Regions from separate parts of the Ferrovibrio xuzhouensis genome, predicted to be linked through region 1. Evidence: predicted binding sites of a transcription regulator. Region 1 holds the regulator's gene; each other region holds the start of a gene.
The links. Region 1 encodes LexA, which represses DNA repair genes until DNA is damaged. Its sites were predicted from a motif close to ATGTTCTANTTTGGTTC; they were not measured.

Region 1 (4,843 bases):
CTCATGCCCGATAGCGTTCTGACACGTTGGGGAGCATTTCTCCTGCTCGCGGTAAGGCTGAATAACGTAGACCTTGCTGTACTTCGCCAACGCCCGTTCGACGAAATCGTTGAACCAAGCTTTCGGCAATTCCCAGTATTTCTTGCCGTCAATCCAGACCGGGCTTTCCAAGCCGGATTACCGACGATCCGATCCTCCAGATAGCGATGCCGGAACCCGACCCATATCCCCTGGCTGAGGAACGCCGCCTTTTCTACGTCGCGCTCACGCGGGCTCGCCGTCAGGTTCGCATTTGCACCCTGGCCGATGCGCCGTCGCGCTTTCTGATCGAGCTAGCGAGAACCGGCGCAGTGGAGATCGAAGCGGAGGAAGGCGTTCAGAGCCCGTGCCCGAAGTGCGGCTGCGGCACCATGAAGCGGTACGACGGCCAATATGGCCCCTTCGAGGCATGCAGCACCCACCCTCGTTGTAATTTCAAGCGCAACATCTCGGTGGAAAGTTCCCGTGCGGGGGGCACCGTCCAATCGGGTGAGGATCGCACGCCCGATGTCAGTTGGAGATTATTGTCCCACCTGTGGTGATGGATCGATGGTCGTTCGTTCCGGCGGAGCATATCAACCGTTCCTGGCTTGCTCGGGTTATCCTTCCTGCAAGACTACCGCTGCCCTTGACGGAGGCACTGAGGGTGGCGCAACTCGGAGGCAGAAGTTGCCCGGTTGATCATCTAGCCGGAACCGGCTCGCGGACGGCTCCAGAGGCTCCACCGAATCGGCGAGATAGAAGCCTGAGCCGGAAGGGATTGAATTGAGCGCCGTGCATCAAAGGAATTCACTGCGCGCGCCGATGATCGCTCGTGACCATCACAATAGCGCACTAAATGCCGATCCCCAATCCCGGCACCACCTCTGGAATCACTTAGAAAAAATGCTTTCATTTCAATATGATAAAGCAGGTCGTAGGATGATCCACAACCGGACGGCCGGGCGCGGCCTGTGCCTGCGTCGTGCCATAGGCCTGCGCCGCGCTTTGCGCGCTGGCGGCGCGGCGCGGTTTCAGGTTCAGCTCGGGTGCTCTGGTCGGATCGCTCATCTCGCCCCGGTTAAACGATGGCCGGCAGGGCGGCAAGGCTGCATCGCAAGGCCTTGCTGTCATTGTCGTTTCCCATGGTTAGGGAAGCGTAAACAACGGCGGCGCCGATGCTTTCCCGGCGAGTCGCCGGAAAATCGCGGATTCGCTAGGATGCCGCCATGGCCGCGCCCCGCATCCGCATCGAAACCGGCGACATCACCAGACTCGCGGTCGATGCCATCGTCAACGCGGCGAATGAAAGCCTGCTTGGCGGCGGCGGTGTCGATGGCGCCATCCACCGTGCGGCTGGCCCCGCCCTGCAGTCGGAATGCCGCACGCTCGGTGGCTGCCCGACCGGCGAGGCCCGCATCACCGGCGGCTATCGCCTGCCCGCCCGCCATGTGATTCACACGGTGGGGCCGGTCTGGCAAGGCGGCCGGCGCGGCGAGTCCGGATTATTGTCCGCCTGCTATCGCAACAGCCTCGAGCTCGCCCGCCTGCACCGGCTCGGCAGCATCGCCTTCCCCGCCATCTCGACCGGCATCTACGGTTACCCGCTGCAGGCCGCGACCGGGATCGCGGTGGCGGAAGTCCGCCGATTCGTTGCCCGCGAACCGCGCCCGGAACAGATTGTCTTTGTCTGCTTCTCGGCCGAGGCTGTTGCCCTCTATGAGGCAGCCCTCGCCGACCCCGAACCACAAAATACGGGGAACATGGGATAAACAATATCAAGATATAGAGGGGCCGCGGCCCTGCCTGTGGAAAAAATACTTGACCCGTATGCAGAACCTCATTAGAACATTTCGTGGATTTCGCGTTCATGCCGCCAGTCCACGGGCCGACCGCCGCAGCCGCTGATGCCCAGCCTGCGGGCAACAGGACCCACCGGCCGGCGGCGGATATCGAGGAGGCACCTCTATGCTGACCCGCAAGCAGCACGACCTGCTGCTCTACATTCACGACAAGCTGGAAACCACCGGCGTCTCGCCCTCTTTCGAGGAAATGAAGGAGGCGATGAAGCTGAAATCCAAGTCCGGCATCCACCGTCTGGTGACCGGCCTGGAGGAACGCGGCTTCATCCGCCGGCTTGCCCATCGTGCCCGCGCGCTGGAAGTGCTGCGCCTGCCGGACTCGGCGGTACCGATCCGCGGCGGTGTCGGTGCCGTCGCGCAGCGCAGCGCCACCCCGCGCAACCGCATGATGCCGCGCGCCGTCGAGAGCAGCGACAAGCCGATGCCGGGCACGCCGGTGACGGTCAATCCCTACAACGCCCGCGACATCGTCACCCTGCCGCTCTATGGCCGCATCGCCGCCGGTACGCCGATCGAGGCGCTGCGCGACATGAGCACGCAGATCGACGTGCCGATCGGCCTGCTCGGCAACGGCGAGCATTATGCGCTGGAAGTGGCCGGCGACTCGATGGTCGATGCCGGCATCATGGATGGCGACACGGTGATCATCCAGCGCAGCGAGAATGCCGACAACGGCACCATCGTGGTGGCGCTGGTCGACGACCAGGAAGTGACGCTGAAGCGCCTGCGCCGCAAGGGCAACTCGGTGGCGCTGGAAGCCGCCAATCCGGCCTATGAGACGCGCATCTTCGGCCCCGACCGGGTCAAGGTGCAGGGCCGCCTGGTCGGCCTGCTGCGCCGCTACTGATTGACGATACCGGCATCGCCGGGACTATGATCGCGGGGCGCAGCAATGCGCCCCGTTTCTTTTTTGCCCGCAGGACAGCGCCGCGATGACCGCCGCACCGATCTGGTATTTCGCCTACGGCTCCAACATGAATCCGGCGCGGCTGGCCGATGACCGGCTGACTCCGCGCGGCGTCGCGGTCGAACAGCGCCTGCTGGCCGCCCTGCCCGACTGGCGGCTCGCTTTCAACAAGCCCTGGGCGAAGTTCAACGGCGCCGGCGCCGCCAACATCCTGCCCCTTGCCGGCGGCCGGGTCTTCGGCACCATCAACCGCATGCTGCCGGCCGGCCTCGATGTACTCGACGAATACGAGGGCGTCGCCACCGGCCAGTATCGCCGCCAGCCGATCACCGTGTTCGGCGGCGACGGCCGGCCGGTGCAGGCGATCACCTATATTGCGGAAAACGTGGCCACGACCGACCTGCTGCCACACCGGGACTACCTGGCGCATCTGCTGGCCGGCCGCGACCTGCTGCCTGCCGACTATCTCGCCGTACTCGAAGCCCAGGCCTGCTGCGGCGAGTGAGGGCCGGCGACGCCGCCCTCACGCCTTATCGAATTAAGGTCAGGCGGCGCGCTTGTGCTTGCCCTCCTGCACCTCCTCGATGATCTTGCCGACGAAGGCGTCGAGGTCCTTTGGCGAGCGGCTGGTGATGATGCCGTTGTCGTTCACCACCGCCTTGTCGACCCAGTGCCCGCCGGCATTGCTGACATCGGTTTTGATCGACTTCCAGGACGTGACCTGACGGTCGCGCACCACGCCGGCTTCGACCAGCAGCCACGGGCCATGGCAGATCGCCGCGACGATCCTGCCGCCGGAGATGAAGCTTTTCACCAGCCCCATCGCGGCATCGTCGAGACGCAGCGTATCGGGGTTCATCTGGCCGCCGGGAATCACCAGCGCATCATACTGGTCCGGCTTCACCGCCGAGAGCGCGAGATCGACCTCGACCTTGTCACCCCAGTCCTTGTCCTTCCAGCCGCGGATCGCCTTGCCGTCCGGCGAGGCCACCTCGACCGTGGCGCCGGCTTCCTTCAGGCGGTCGCGCGGCACTGTCAGTTCCGATTGCTCGAAGCCGTTGGTGGCGATGATGAGAATCCGGGATTTCCTGATGTCCGTCATGATGTGGCTCCTGTCTGCTGCCTGTCCGTACGGAACGGGTCGGCGGCGGATCGGTTCCGCCATGGCAGGCAAAAGCCACAATGTCTGCGGCGCCCGGAGAAAACCGCGAGATTACGGCGTTTCCCGGCGCATGCCGTAGAGCGCGATCTCGCGCAGGCTGTGGTCGAAATAGGCATTCACCGCCAGCACGATGCCGGGCGCGCCGTCTTCGCCGGCCAGCGGCATGTAGATATTCTCGATATAGGGCGCGCGATCGCCGATGATGTTGACCCACAGCGGCGGGCCCAGCCGCCAGTGCGCCCGGCCATTGAGCAACACGAGAGCGAAGCGGGCGCTGACATCCTGGCGGCCGGCGAGTTCACGGTTTACCTCGTCGACGAATTTTCCGGTATCATCGCCGCCACGTGCCGCCACGATTTCGGTGCCGATCAGGCGGTAGCGATAACGCATGCCCCGCTCCGCCGGCACGGCATCCACCATCCACAGGAACGGCAGATGCAGCCGCAGCGCCAGCGGATCGATATGCTGGCGCCCCGGCAGATGGCCGAGGGACTGCCTGAGGTCCAGCCAGTAGGCGTAGACATCGCGGAGCCGGCCGGAGCGGATCGTATCCGCCGGCAACTCATCGCAGAAACCCGTCCTGGTATCCGAGCCACGCCCGGGGCCGAAGATCATGCGGCGAGTCTGACACAGGCTTTCAGGGCGATACAGAAAAATGATTGCGAGGCGATCCCGCTTCATCCGTATCCGCACTGCCGGGCAGCCCATGGCCCTGCAACAGCGCCCAGGGCCGCCGGCCGCGGCTTTCCGCCACGGTCACCACGCGCAGGCCGGTCTGGCGGTCGAGGAATAGCGTATGCGCACCTGAGCGCCGCAGATCAAAACGGTCGATCACCACGCGGGCGGCCGGACAGCGATAGCGGATCGCCAGTTGCTGGGCGATCACCGCATCGG
Region 2 (4,843 bases), on a different contig from region 1:
GGATCATGACGAGCGCATGGTTGGCGATCACCATCTCGGCCTTGCGCGACTTGCGCACGCTGCGTTCGATGAAGCATTTGCGGTAATGCGGACAGCCGGCATGGATGCACTCGCCACGCTGGTCGGTCAGCCCGACCGTGCGTGCCCGGCCATGCAGGTCGACGGCCCAGGCGGGAAAGTCGCCGCCGGCCAGATCGCCGTCTCGCGTCGCCCCGGCCCAGCGCGCCACCAGCGCCAGCGGCACCAGGTCCTGCGGCCGAGCCGCGCCGCCCTGGGCGGCATCTTCCAGATTCAGCAGGCAGAGATAATTCTCGCGGCCCTTGCGGATGACGACCTTGGCGGCCTTCTCGGCCGGATCGGGGAACAGCCGGTCAAGTTCGCGGTCGAGTTGCCGCTGCAGGTTCTTGGTATAGGTCGACAGCCAGACGCTGCCGCCGTTCTTCTCGGCCCAGACGCTGGCCGGCGCGATATAGCCGAGCGTCTTGCCGATGCCGGTACCGGCCTCGGCCAGCACCATCTCGGGCATGCCGACCGCCTCGCGCGGCGCGAAGGCCTGCGCGGTGGTCGCGGCATAATCGGCCTGGGCCTCGCGCAGCTCCGCGGCCGGTCCCTGCGGATTGCGTCCGAGCAGGCGGGCCAGCCGTTCGCGCGCTTCAGCGGCCGACACGCTCTGGGTATCGGGCGGCGGCGGCGGCGCATAGTCGACCCATTCGGGCAGTTCCTGCCAGATGTCGAGGCCGCCGGCGCCGCCGGCCGGCACATTGGCAAGCACCGGTCCGAAGGCGTCGAGCAGCCAGGGCGCCCAGGACCAGCCGGCCTTGTTGAGCGTCTGTGCCAGCCGCGCGGCACGACGTAGGCTGCGCGGCTGCTGCTGCGGCAGTTCGGCCAGCAGGATGGCGGCGGCCTCGTGCAGATACTGCGCGGCCTCCTCGTCGTCGGCGGCATCGAGCCCGACGCGGTCGAGCAGGCCATGGGCGGTCGGCAGGCAGAAACGCGCCGGGCGCACGAAGGCAAACAGGTCGAGCAGGTCGAGCGACGGGAAGGGTTCGACACCGAGCCGCGCCGCCGTCGCCTTGCCGTGCACCAGCAGGGGCGGTGTCGCCCGGGCGCGGCGCGCGGCAGCATCAGGCGTGATCTTCTCGACCCGACCGGCTTCCGCCCACCAGGCCACGCCGCCGCCGGCCACCAGGGCCGGCAGCCGGGCCAGGGCGGCGGAGAGATCGGGTGTGTCGGTCATGGGTTCACGTCTACCAGAAAACCGGCGTCATGGCCGGGCTTGACCCGGCCATCCACGAAAAAGCCGGTGATCTCGTTTGCAATGCCAGCGAGACTCCTCGCCCGTGGATGGCCGGGTCAAGCCCGGCCATGACGACAACAATAAAGATGCTACTGCGACGCCCAGACGACGCGGTGCATCCAGGCGAGGTCCTGGGTGTCAAAGCTGCGGTCGGGATGCGCCGGGTTGAACGAACTCAGCTCGATGCGGGTCAGGGTTTTGCGCGTCAGGATCTTGCACATCACTTCGCCCTGCATGGTCTTAGCGATGATGCGGTCGCCGCGGCTCGGGTTGTTCTGCGCCGGCGAGACGATGACGATGTCGCCGTCGCGATAGACCGGCAGCATGCTGTCGCCGCTGATCTCCAGCGCATAGGCATTGGGATCGCCGAGATCTGGGAAGGGGATTTTCTCCCAGCCTTCGCCGACCGGAAAGCCGCCGTCGTCGAAATAGCCGGCCGATCCGGCCTGAGCGAGACCGATCAGCGGGATGCGGTGGCCGATCCGGCTGCCACCGCCATTCTCGCTCAGCAGGTCCATGAACTCGGCGACGCTGGCGCCGGTGGCGTCGATCACCTTGGAAATCGACTCGGTCGACGGCCAGCGCTGCTTGCCGTCGCGGGAAATCCGTTTGCTGCGGTTGAAGGTGGTGGGGTCGAGCCCGGCCTTGCGGGCCAGACCGGACGCCGTCAGCCCGTATTTCTCGGCCAGGCCGTCGAGCGCGGCCCAGATCGCCTTATGGGTAAGCATGGGAACATTGTCTTGCAATTCCCGGGTTTTGGCTACAGGAATATTCACTTATTTTGTGTTTGACATAAGAACAATATAGGAATATAAGGGTCTATCGCCGCGGGTATTTACACCCTGTTCTTCCAGACATCCGGCGCTCCCATGAAACATTCTTTCGCGCATACGGATATATCGCGCTTTGTTCCAGTGGCAGATGCGGCCGCCAGCGCCGCCACGAGTGCTGATCGGGCGGTGGTGGTCTTCGCCGACCAGACGGCCCTGCCCTGGCTGCGGCTTCTCAAGCCGGGGTTCCGCCACTGCTGTGCCTACCTGCGGCTGCCGGAGGGCTGGATAGGCGTCGATCCGTTGTCGCATTGGCTGGTTTTGCGGGCTTTTCCGGCCTGGCCACGGGAGGCCGACTTGGCCGGGCACCTGCGCCGGACCGGGCATTGCGCACTAACTGTGCCGGTCGTCGAACCGCCGCGCCGGCTGGCGCCACCGCTGCCGTTTTCCTGTGTCGAGACGGTCAAACGCCTGATCGGGTTGCAAAGCTGGACAATAAGAACACCATGGGAACCATATCAGCATTTGCGGAAAATTTCCCTTGACAATGAACCTCTTTTGTTCTATAAATCCACCTCATCAGAACATTTCGTGGATAAGGCCGCCTGAGCCGGATTTCGGCCGGGGCGCCTGCCCACCGCAGCGCCAGCAGGAAAGGAACCCCGTCATGGGTGGTCTGTTCGGATCGTCGCCGCCGCCTCCGCCGCCCGCGCCGCCACCACCCCTGCCGCCGGAGCCGGAGCAGCCGAGCGCGACCGATCTGGCCGCCGAGGCGGCGCGCGAGCGGCGCCGGCGGGCCCAGGGCGACACCATCGCCACCTCCTGGCGCGGCCTCGACAGCGCGGCCGGCAATGCCAATGCCGGGGCCGGCGCGCCGAAGCGGCTGATCGGCGACTGAGGCAGCCATGACGATGACCGATCCCCGCATTCCCGCTCAGCCCGATGCCGCCGCTCTGCGCCGGCGCCTCGGCCGCGCCCGCGGCCGCCAGCAGGTCTGGTCCGGCCTGTGGCAGGATTGCTACGATTATGCCCTGCCGGTGCGGCGCAGTGCCGTGACCGCGGCTGCGCCGGGCCAGCAGGCTGCCGGCGACAAGCTCTACGATGCGACCGCCGCCGATGCGGTCGACCAGCTCGCCGCCAGTCTGCTGGCGCAGCTGGCGCCGCCGTGGTCGCGCTGGTTTGCCTTCCGGCCCGGCCGTGACATTGCGCCGGAGCACCAGGGTGCGGCAGCCGCCGAACTCGATGCTGCCGCCGAGCTGCTGCAGGCGCAGTTCGATCGTTCGAATCTCAGTGTCGAGCTGTTCACTTCCGACGATGAACGCCTGCAGGCCCAGGCCGTGCTGGAGCGCCTCAGGCAGCATCCCGCCGAACTGCAGGTCGAGCTGAACAAGATCGAGGCGACGCACCGTTCGGTCTTCGTCGCCGGCTGGCGCCCGGCGGTCGGCTGGATCTGCGCGGCGGCCGTCGGCTGGGCTTATCTCGGCCATCCGGTCTTCCTCTGGGCGGCGGCGCTGTGGTTCCCCGGGGTGCGGCCGCCGGAGATTCAGACCGACGGCCTGTTCGAACTGGTGCTCGCCATGCTCGGCATGGCCGGCCTGCGCAGCTTCGACAAGGCGACGGGGAAGACGAAATAGTGTATATACCCTGCTAAATTAAAGGGAATAAGCACTATGACTATCTATTACCAACACGTAGGAGAACGAATGACGGCGAGAGATTTCCCAAAAAGTTTGGGAAGTAGCTCTGAAGGATTGAAGCGATTCAAATATGAAGACATTGAATCCCATATTCAGCATTTAGCGCCGCATGAGTTGCTAGATGTTCGAGCAAAGCTAAATGACTTGGCGCCGACCGGTTTTCAGATATGGGGTATACCGGCAGGGGCGGAGATTGTGCTCCGTAATATGAAAACCGGTGACTTTCTTATGCTTCTTGAGAGTACGGATTTTAGATATGCCGGCCAAGTATTGCACCGCACTTCAGGTATGTGTCATGAGCTATCCGCCCGTATATGGGGGGAGAATCGTTTCCCAATAATCATATTGCTTCAAGGGGAGATGATCTCATACGGCTGGAGTGACTTCGTGGATAACTTTGGCTTTAATCCGAAGTATCACATGCGTGGGACAACAATGTCTCTCTCCAGTGAGAGAGTTCAGAATTCACAATATAAAACTGAAGAAAATTTCATTGCACATTTGTCAGTAACGATGGGCTCGAATCCTTTCGATCAAGCAACTGATTTTAGTTCATTCGCCAATAATTTGGTGAGTCACTACAGGTTGGTGAAGGCTCGGGAGAAGCAGGAGAAATTCAGGAAGGATGTTTTCTATGCCCAGGGGGCAAGATGCGCGGTTTGCGACTTCGATATTTTATCAGGATTGGAGGCGGCCCATATTATTCCTGTCGAAAATGATGGATCTAATGATCCCCGAAATGGACTAGTGCTCTGCGCCACGCACCATAGACTGTTTGATGCGAATGTTTTCTCTATCAATCCAGATTCCTTCGACATCATTTCCCGAAGCGGGTTTTCGCGAGAACGGATTCGTCTAACAGTGGATAATTTGCGCATGATGGATAGTTTCCCGCACAAGAAAGCACTCCAGTGGCGGTGGGATAATTATAAGAAGGATGAGTGAAGAAAATTATGACGACGATCTACCGCATCATCGCCGCGGCCGACTGGGTGGCGGCAGAGGCAGCCGGCGCCTTCGCCGGCACCGCTCATGACCGCCGCGACGGCTTCATCCATTTCTCGACCGCAGCCCAGGCG
Region 3 (4,843 bases), on a different contig from region 1:
CTGGCCGCTGACGTACCAGCACCAGGCCGCCGACGCGGACCTTCTTGCCGTCGGGCAAAGTCATCAGGTCGCGCGCCTGAGCGAGCTTCTGCTCCTTCAGCTGAGGCCGTAGCAGGCCGAGCGGATGCGGCCGGAGCGTTAGCGACGTCTCGCGGTAATCCTGGATGACATTCTCGCCGGTAGTCAGCCGCGGCAGCTGGATCTCCGGCTCTGGCCCGGTCTCGACCGGCGGCAGGTTGCTGCTGGCCGGGATGACGGTCTCTGCGAAGTCGAACAGTGGCAGAGGGGCATCGCTCAGGCCCTTGATGGCCCAGAGCGCCGACCGGCGGTCGAGGCCCAGCGAACCGAAGGCGTCTGCCCGGGCCAGCCGCTCCAGCACGGCCGGTATCAGGCCCGCCTGCCGCCAGATGTCCCGGATGGCGCTGTAGCCATCATTGCGGGCATCGGTCAGCCGCTCGGCATCGTCCTGCCGGAAGCCCTTGATCTGGCGGAAGCCGAGCCGCAGGGCATGCCCATGGCGCCCGGCGGTCGGCTCCAGGGTGTTGTCCCAACAGCTGTAGTTGACGTCGATGGGCCGCACTTCGACGCCATGGTCCCTGGCATCGATGACCAGGCGGCTGGGCGAATAGAAGCCCATCGGCTGGGCATTCAGGATGGCAGCGGTGAAGGCAGCCGGGTAATGGCATTTCAGCCAGCTCGATGCATAGGCCAGCAGGGCAAAGCTGGCGGCATGGCTTTCCGGGAAGCCGTATTCGCCGAAGCCCTCGATCTGGCTGAAGACCTGCTCGGCGAACTCGGTCCGGTAGCCACGCTCGGTCATGCCGTTGATGAGCTTGTCCCGGAAATTGCCGATGGTGCCGGTCCGTTTGAAGGTTGCCATGGCGCGCCGCAGCTGGTCGGCCTCACCGGCGCTGAAGCCTGCGCTGACCATGGCAATCTTCATGGCCTGCTCCTGGAAGAGCGGCACGCCCATGGTCTTGCCGAGCACCTCTCTCAGGGCTTCCGATGGGTAGGATACCGGCTCCAGCCCCTGACGGCGCTTCAGGAACGGATGCACCATGCCGCCTTGGATGGGGCCGGGCCGGACTATGGCGACCTCGATGACCAGGTCATAGAAGGTCCGGGGCTTCAGCCGTGGCAGCATGGTCATCTGCGCCCGGCTTTCGATCTGGAAAACCCCCACCGTGTCGGCCTGGCAGATCATGTCATAGGTGGCCGGGTCGTCCTGCGGGATAGAGGCCAGGTCGTAGGCCTTGCCGTAATGCCGCTCCAGCAGGCCGAAGCATTTGGCGATGCAGGTCAGCATCCCAAGCGCCAGCACGTCGATCTTCAGGAGCCCGAGCGCATCCAGGTCATCCTTGTCCCACTGGACGATGGTCCGGTCGGCCATGCGGGCATTCTCGACCGGCACCAGGTCGGCCAGCGGCCCGTTGGTGATGACGAAGCCGCCGACATGCTGGCTGATATGGCGCGGGAAGCCGATCAGCTCGTTGGCGAGCTCGACCACGGTCCGGATGAGCGCGGAATCCGGGTCGATACCGGCATCCCGCAGCGAGTCCGCCGAATACCGCTCCTTGGACCACCAGTGCATGGTCCGGGAGATGCGGCTGATGGAATCCATGGACAGGCCGAGCGCCCGGCCGACGGTGCGGATGGCGAGCTTGGAGCGAAAGCTGATGACGGTGGCGGCAATGCCCGCCCGGTCGCGGCCGTACTTCTCATAGATATGCTGGATGACCTCCTCGCGGCGCTCATGCTCGAAGTCGACGTCGATGTCGGGCGGCTCGGCTCGCTCGGCCGAGATGAAGCGCTCGAACAGCACGTCCTGTGTGGCCGGGTCGACCGAGGTGACGCCAAGGCAGAAGCAGACGGCTGAGTTGGCGGCCGAGCCACGCCCCTGGCACAGGATGCCCCGGTCGCGGGCGAACTTGACCATCTCGTGGACGGTCAGGAAATAGGCCGGGTAGTTGAGCTGTTCGATGAGCCGCAGTTCATGCTCGAGCTGGGCCTGCACCTTGGCCGGTACGCCATCCGGGTAGCGGGTCTTGGCGCCCAGCCAGGTCAGACGCTCGAGTTCCGCCTGGGGTGTCGCGCTCTCGCCCCGGCTTTCCTCGGGGTAGACGTAAGCGAGCTCGGACAGGGAGAACTGACAGCGGCTGGCGATTTCGACACTGCGGGCCAGTGCCTCTGGATAGTCCCGGAACAGCTTGGCCATCTGCGCAGACGATTTCAGGTATCGCTCGGCATTGGGCTCGGCGCGCAGGCCCAGTTCGTCGACCGTGCATCTGTGCCGGGTCGCCGTGAGCACATCCTGCAGGCGGGCGCGGCTCGGGTGATGGTAGATGACATCATTGACGGCGACCATGGCGACGCCAGCCTTGGCCGCCACCTTGGCCCAGCGGTCAATGCGCTGGCGGTCGCGGCCGCGCATCAGGTTGGAGACCCCAAGAGACAGGCTGTCGCCAATCAGGTCGCGCAGGGCTTCGATCTGGCTGATGAAGGCCTGCTCCAGCCGTTTGGAGGCCAGCAGGATGATCTGCTGGCCGTCCAGCCGCTCGACCAGGTCGGCCCAGTAGAGCTCGGCCTCGCCCTTGGGGGCGCGACGACGGCTGAGCGAGATGAGCTGGCTGAGGCGGCTATAGGCGGCCAGATTCGTTGGCAGGCAGATGACGCTCGGGGCATCGCGGAAATCCAGCCGGGCGCCAATGATGATCTGGATGGCGGCATTCCTGGCAGCCACATGGGCGCGGACCACACCGGCGAACGTGTTGCGGTCGGTGATTGCGATGGCCTTCAGGCCCAGGAAAGCGGCCTGCTGGACCAGTTCCTCGGCATGGCTCGCACCCTCCAGGAAGGTGAAGTTGCTGAAGGCATGGAGTTCGGCGTAGGCGGACAAGATTGAACGTCTCTCTCTGCAACTGGCCTGACTCTTAGTGCGAAAGCTATGTGTTTTCTATTTGTTCTTATTCCTAGGGCGCTCTTCACTTAGGCCGCGCGGGATATACGACCGCGTAAACGCTTAATTTATTGAGAAAAATTGACCGCTTGGCGGCAAGGGCAAATTACCGGGGCCCAACTGAGTACCACCTCTAATACATATGTATGCAGTTGAGGGGATAACGAAAAGCGGTATAGTTGTCATGGGCGGGTATCTATTTGGGGGAATAAGTTGGCCGATATTCTTGGAATTAGCGTGACTTACCGCGCGAAGCGAAGCCGTGGCTACGGGCTGGTCGCGGCGCTGGCGATCGCTGGAACCGTTTCCGGGTGCGTGACGACGGGAAATGGCACTTCATCGGCCGACGGCGGTGACGACAACCCCTGCTCAGTATCCAGCAGCAAATACATCGGAGCGGCCGTCGGTGCCATTGCGGTCGGCACGTTGGCGTACTTCTTGAGCGGTCGTAAGGCAGCCCCGGCAGCGGTGGCTGCGGTAGGCGGCGGCGCGGCAGGCTATGTCATTGGCAAAGACATAGATGATCGCCGCTGCCAGCAATGGAAAATTGCTCAGGCAAATAGGGTCACCGTCAAATTCGACGATGTCGTTGTCCAGTCAACAAACAGCCAGGGTCAGGAACAGAATGTCCGTATCGGCCAGGTTTCGACTTGGGAGGGCGTGGAGCACTTCGAACCTGGTTCAGCCAAGCTGACCCCGCAGGCCGAGCAATACTTCCGGGCAGTCGCCGAAACCTACGTCAATACCAATCCTCCGCAAAACCTGTCCCCCCAGGACAGGCAGAAATGGATGGAGCAGCATCGCGACCAGCGCATTCTGCTCGTTGGCCATTCAGATGATACCGGCTCGTCCGAAGCGAACGCAGAGCTGTCCGAAGCCCGCGCCCGCGCTGTTGGTGAGGTCTTCCGTCGCCAGGGGTTCAATCCGAACCGCCTCTACTATCAGGGGGCCGGAGAAAAATACCCAATCGCCGACAACAGGACCGACGATGGCCGTGCCAAGAACCGGCGCGTCGAGATCGTGGAAATCCAGAGTGAGGCAGATCTCTCCACCTATCTGCAGAACCGCAAGCCCAATGCCGATTTCTACCGGGTGGACAACTCCATCGAGACCGCATCCGCCCAGACCGGCGCCATCCCGGGCTCAGCGAGCAAGGGTGACGAGAAGCCAGAAGCTGCTCCGCTCAAGCCGGTCACACAGGTGGAATTGCCGTCCAAGCCGGTCGCCCGACCAAAGGCCTATGAAATCGACTTCGGCGGCGTCGCCGCCGATCAATCAGCGGGCGTCACTGTGGCAATGCTGGGTGGGCAGCACAAAGGCTTCACCCAGTCCATCGCCAGCAATCTTGGAATTTCATCCGCTTTCGCAAGCGACAGCGTGTTTCAGGCCTCATGTCTGGCTGACAAGCCGCGCGTCAGTGGAGAGGTCAAGCGCCTCTCCGACGGCAAGGAGTTCGATTACAAGACGACTGACTATGCTCCAGGCCTATACGACACCTCATATGGCGGTATGGCAAATGGGCATCTGATCGGGCTGTCGCACGTCGCGGTGCTCAAGAACGAGACCACCCCCGTCGGCAAGCCGAAAGTCGTGGTCTATAAGCGTTACAAGCCAACAGACCGAAACAAGGCGCCGGACGTCAGCCTCGATACGCTGGTCAATGTCTACCCAGGTAACGATGCGTTGCTGTACCGGGTGTTCATTGATAAGGGCGAAGCGCCAATCAAGTGCATTGACCTCGTGTTCCCGAATGCACCGCCTTTCGGCGCAAAATACGGCAAGGTCTATTACGAACACGTCGGCCACGATTTCGCTGCCGACTTCAAACCAATCCCAGCAAAAGACAAGTAACGGGGGCTCCATGCTCGAGACCGCAATGGACATTCT
Region 4 (4,843 bases), on a different contig from region 1:
CGGTATCGCCCATCGCCCAGAAATTGTCCGAAGTGGCGATGCGTACGATGCGATCCTCGGCTACGCCGATCTTTTTCCAGATATCAAAGGCCTGATCGTCGTCGTGATAGACGGTGACCCAGAGCTTGTCCTTGGGCAGGCCGTATTCCCTGGTGATCAGGTTCCAGGCGAACGGAATCGCCTCGTCCTTGAAATAATCGCCGAACGAGAAATTGCCGAGCATCTCGAAGAAGGTGTGGTGCCGGGCGGTATAGCCGACATTGTCGAGATCGTTGTGCTTGCCGCCGGCGCGGACGCATTTCTGCGAGGTCGCGGCGCGGGTGTAGGGGCGCTTCTCCTGGCCGGTGAAGACATTCTTGAACTGCACCATGCCGGCATTGGTGAACATCAGGGTCGGGTCGTTGCGCGGCACCAGCGGCGAGGAGTCGACCACCTGGTGCCCGGCTTTGGCGAAATAGTCGAGAAAGGCCTGCCGGATATCGCTGGCGGAGGACATTGGCTTCATACCCTTGGTTCGTCGCACCCGGCGGCCGCACCCCGATCGGGGCCCCGGGCAGCTTTGGTACAGTTCCGTATCATGGGCCGGATATCACCTCCGGCGAAGCGACTTAATTAGCGTCCCGCCTCCCCCCTGTCCAGCCAGCCGGCAAGGGGCTAACTGCCTCAGCAAAAGGCGAAAATGCCCCGCCGGACAGGGCCGGAGGGCAAAAAAAACCCCGGCACCGAGGTCCGGTGCCGGGGTTCCCATGGAGGAGAGAACTCATAGGCCGCCAAATAGCGGCCCGAGGGGAAAGATCAATCGGCATCCTCCGTTTCGTCGGCTTCCGCGCCAGCATCGATGGCGGCGGCGACGATTCCGGCGTTGGCCTTGATCGCGGCTTCGATCTTTTCGGCAACTTCCGGATTTTCCTTGAGGAATTGCTTGGCAGCCTCGCGGCCCTGGCCGATCCGCGTGCTGTCGTGGGAGAACCACGAGCCGGATTTCTCGACCACATTGGCCTTGACGCCAAGGTCGATCAGCTCGCCGGTCTTGGAGATGCCCTCGCCGTACATGATGTCGAAATCGACCACCTTGAACGGGGGCGCCACCTTGTTCTTGACCACCTTGACCCGGGTCTGGTTGCCGACCACCTCGTCGCGCACCTTGATGGCACCGATGCGGCGGATATCGAGGCGGACCGAGGCATAGAATTTCAGCGCATGGCCGCCGGTGGTGGTCTCCGGGTTGCCGAACATCACACCGATCTTCATGCGGATCTGGTTGATGAAGATCACCATGGTGTTCGACTTGGAGATCGAGGCGGTCAGCTTGCGGAGCGCCTGGCTCATCAGACGGGCCTGCAGGCCGGGCAGGCTGTCGCCCATCTCGCCTTCCAGTTCCGCCTTCGGCACCAGGGCGGCGACCGAGTCGATGACCAGCACGTCGATGGCGCCGGAACGCACCAGGGTATCGGCGATCTCGAGCGCCTGTTCGCCGGTATCCGGCTGGGAAATTAGCAATTCCCCGACATTCACGCCCAGCTTGCGGGCGTACCCCGGGTCGAGCGCGTGCTCGGCGTCGATGAAGGCGCAGGTGCCGCCCTTCTTCTGGGCCTCGGCCACCACATGCAGGGCGATGGTGGTCTTGCCCGAACTTTCCGGCCCGTAGACCTCGACGATGCGGCCGCGCGGCAGGCCGCCGATGCCCAGCGCGATGTCGAGCCCGAGCGAGCCGGTCGAGACCGACTCGATCTCGACGATCGGGCGCGAGCCGAGTTTCATCACCGAACCCTTGCCGAAGGTGCGGTCGATCTGCGACAGCGCGGCTTCCAGCGCCTTACTCTTATCCATGTTCTCTTTATCCACGAGGCGAAGACTTGCGGTCGACATTGCGGCTGCATCCTTTCATGGGGCTGGTGGAATTGCAACGATACGCTGTTCTGACCCTATATGTTCCCATCTTGTTGCCATTGTCCAGAGAAATCGGCAAGACCCCGTATTCGCTGGATATTTTTGTTCTGTTCCCGCTGAGTACACGAGTGTTTGCCGGAGTTTCCGGTCTGCCGGGCCGGCGGCACAGGAGCGCGAATCCGGCGGCGCGGGAGCGGGATTTCCGCTTAATTTTATAGCAAAAAATCCACCTTCAGTCGTCAATACGACTGGATAATCACTTTTAAATATATGATTCCACGGGCTCAGATGCCCGGGCTCAGACGCCCGGCCGGACCACCTCTCCCATCACTTCCTTGACCTTGCCGGCCAGCTGGCTGAGCGAGAACGGCTTGGGCAGGAAGTTCACATGGGCGGACTTCGCCATGTTGTTGCGCAGGCTGTCCTCGGCATAGCCGGAGATGAACAGGATCTTGAGCAGCGGCCGGCGCCGGCGCAGTTCGGCCGCCAGTGCCGGGCCGTCGAGATTGGGCATCACCACGTCGGAGATCAGCAACTCGACCCGCTCGAGCTGTTCCGCCGGCAGGGCCAGCGCCTGTTCGCCGGACGCCGCCTCGATGACGGTATAGCCCTTGTTGCGCAACGCCCGCGCCGCAAAGCTGCGCACCGCATCCTCGTCCTCGACCAGCAGCACCAGACCCTGGCCGGTCAGGTCGCGCGGATCGCTGCGGCCGTCGTCGCGCGCGACCGCCAGTTCCTCGACCGTCGGATGGTGGCGCGGCAGGAAGATGCGGAAGCAGGCGCCACTGTCCTTCTCGCTGTCGACATGGATGAAGCCGCCGGTCTGCTTGATGATGCCGTAGACCGTCGACAGGCCGAGCCCGGTGCCCGCCCCGACCGCCTTGGTGGTGAAGAACGGATCGAAGATCTTGCCGATATTCTCCGGCGCGATGCCGTGGCCGGTATCGCTGACCTCGACGCAGATATAATTGCCCGGCGGCACCGTCTCGGCACCCAGCGGCATCGCCTGCTCGATATGCCGGTTGGCGGTGCGGATCGCCAGCTCGCCGCCATCGGTCATGGCATCGCGGGCATTGACGGCAAGATTGATGATGACCTGTTCGAGTTGGCCCTGGTCGACCTTGACGAGGCCGAGATCGCGCCCGTGCACCATCTTCAGGGCGATGGTCTCGCCGATCAGCCGGCCGATCAGGTTGCGCAGGTCGGCCAGCACGTCGGTGATATCGAGCAGTTTCGGCACCAAGGTCTGCTGGCGCGAGAAGGCGAGCAGCTGGCGCACCAGGTTGGCGGCACGGCTGGCATTCTGCTTGATCTGCATGACATCGGCGAAAGACTGGTCGCCCGGCTGATGGCGCTGCAGCAGCAGGTCGCAGAAGCCGATCATTGCCGTCAGCAGGTTGTTGAAGTCATGCGCGATGCCGCCGGCAAGCTGGCCGACCGCCTGCATCTTCTGGCTCTGGTGAAACTGGCTCTGCAGGCTGCGCTGGTCGGTGGTGTCGACCAGATAGACGAGCTGGGCCGACTGGCCGTCCTCGCGTTCGGCCGAGGTAGCGGCGATCATCTCCACCATGCGTTCGCGCGGGCCGGCCAGCCCGACTTCGAGCGGCCGGCCGAAGGTCTCGCCACGGCGCACGGCGACCAGATGCCGGGTCAGGGCCAGCGCATCCTCCTCGCGCACCAGGTCGACCAGCCGCTGGCCGAGCCAGTCGTCGCGGCCCCACAGGGCGGCGAAGGCAGCATTGGCCTCGCGGATCGCGCCGCCGCCGTCGAGGACCAGGATGCCGATCGGCGCCTGGTCGAAGAAGCGGCGGAACTCGGCCTCGACCGGGCGCAGGGTGCCGCGCTGGCGCAGTTCGAGGCCCAGGTCATGCACGACGGCGCTGAAGCGGGTGGCATGGCCTTCGGCATCGCGGATCGCCGTCTGGCTGACGCCGACCAGGCGGAAGCCGGCCGCCTCGCCGCTGCCGGCGGGGCGCAGCTTGGCCTCGCCGCCTTCCCATTCCGGCGTCATCGTCTCGCCTTCGCGGGCCTCGGCGTGCTGCAGGATATCCGCCAGACCGGTGCCCGTGGCGACGATGCCTTCCGGGCTGCTGCCCAGCCAGGCGGCCAGCGTGCGGTTGACGAAGACGAGCTGCCCGTCGGGCCGCACCGAATAGAGGCCGACCGGGGCATTGTCGATAAAGGCCGCCAGCTCGTCGCGCTGGCGCAGGGCGGTCTGCAGGTCGTCCTGCCGCGTCGAGATATCCTCGATATCCCAGATCGTCAGCCCCGGCATCTGCGCCATCGGGCTGGCGATCACCTGAAACAGCAGGTCGGCGCCGGCAACCGTGATGCCGATATTCTCCCGCACCGCGCCGGCGGCAGTCTGCATCGCCAGCCGCTGCAGGATCGTCGCCGCTTCGGCATTTCCGGCCAGCAGTTGCCCGGGCGGCGGCAGCTCGACCGCCTCCACCGGCTCGGCATCGAGGCGCGACACCAGCGCGCGATAGGCGGCATTGGCGGCAACCACCCGGCCGTCGCGCGTCAGCGCCCGGGCAAACGGCCCGGTCTCGGCAACCAGCTGCGCCTGCCGGCCGATGCCGCCCGCCAGCAACCCGGATAGATGTGTCAGCATGCGTCAGCGCCCCGCCTGGGCCAGCGCTTCAGCGGAGCCCGGCTCCGGAATCGGCTCCTTGCTGGGCTCGTACTGGGCCTGGATACCCTGCTTGAGCCGCATGATATAGGAAATCACCTCCGCCACCGTGCGATAGAGCTCGAAGGGGATCGGGTCGTCGATCTCGACCTTGAACAGGGCACGGGCCAGCGGTGGGTTCTCGACGATCGGGACCTTGTGTTCGGCGGCGATCTCGCGGATGCGCTTGGCCATCAGGTCGGCGCCCTTGGCCACCACGCGCGGCGCATCCATCTTGTCGGCTTCGTATTTCAGCGCCACGGCAAAGTGGGTCGGATTGGT

Region 2: a site for LexA is predicted at 2,094-2,110, ahead of ACFOOQ_RS09180 (S24 family peptidase). Genes of this name have one in related genera too.
Region 3: a site for LexA is predicted at 2,947-2,963, ahead of ACFOOQ_RS23095 (error-prone DNA polymerase). Genes of this name have one in related genera too.
Region 4: a site for LexA is predicted at 1,987-2,003, ahead of recA (recombinase RecA). Genes of this name have one in related genera too.

The regions. Positions count from the first base shown of each region.
Region 1 is NZ_JBHRYJ010000008.1:101-4,943, forward strand. Features, by position in the region: gene ACFOOQ_RS22025 (3'-5' exonuclease) at 207-581, shown strand; gene ACFOOQ_RS22030 (topoisomerase DNA-binding C4 zinc finger domain-containing protein) at 547-720, shown strand; gene ACFOOQ_RS22035 (hypothetical protein) at 931-1,089, opposite strand; gene ACFOOQ_RS22040 (O-acetyl-ADP-ribose deacetylase) at 1,248-1,790, shown strand; gene lexA (transcriptional repressor LexA) at 1,987-2,727, shown strand; gene ACFOOQ_RS22050 (gamma-glutamylcyclotransferase family protein) at 2,813-3,292, shown strand; gene ACFOOQ_RS22055 (type 1 glutamine amidotransferase domain-containing protein) at 3,332-3,889, opposite strand; gene ACFOOQ_RS22060 (PAS domain-containing protein) at 4,001-4,564, opposite strand; gene ACFOOQ_RS22065 (ComEC/Rec2 family competence protein) at 4,587-4,843, opposite strand, start outside.
Region 2 is NZ_JBHRYJ010000001.1:1,845,987-1,850,829, forward strand. Features, by position in the region: gene ACFOOQ_RS09175 (ATP-dependent DNA helicase) at 1-1,237, opposite strand, end outside; gene ACFOOQ_RS09180 (S24 family peptidase) at 1,387-2,025, opposite strand; gene ACFOOQ_RS09185 (hypothetical protein) at 2,167-2,676, shown strand; gene ACFOOQ_RS09190 (hypothetical protein) at 2,735-2,965, shown strand; gene ACFOOQ_RS09195 (portal protein) at 2,973-3,701, shown strand; gene ACFOOQ_RS09200 (HNH endonuclease) at 3,771-4,709, shown strand; gene ACFOOQ_RS09205 (DUF952 domain-containing protein) at 4,718-4,843, shown strand, end outside.
Region 3 is NZ_JBHRYJ010000009.1:68,159-73,001, reverse strand. Features, by position in the region: gene ACFOOQ_RS23095 (error-prone DNA polymerase) at 1-2,896, opposite strand, end outside; gene ACFOOQ_RS23090 (OmpA family protein) at 3,170-4,807, shown strand; gene ACFOOQ_RS23085 (hypothetical protein) at 4,818-4,843, shown strand, end outside.
Region 4 is NZ_JBHRYJ010000001.1:22,706-27,548, forward strand. Features, by position in the region: gene alaS (alanine--tRNA ligase) at 1-496, opposite strand, end outside; gene recA (recombinase RecA) at 796-1,869, opposite strand; gene ACFOOQ_RS00125 (PAS domain-containing hybrid sensor histidine kinase/response regulator) at 2,189-4,504, opposite strand; gene flhB (flagellar biosynthesis protein FlhB) at 4,508-4,843, opposite strand, start outside.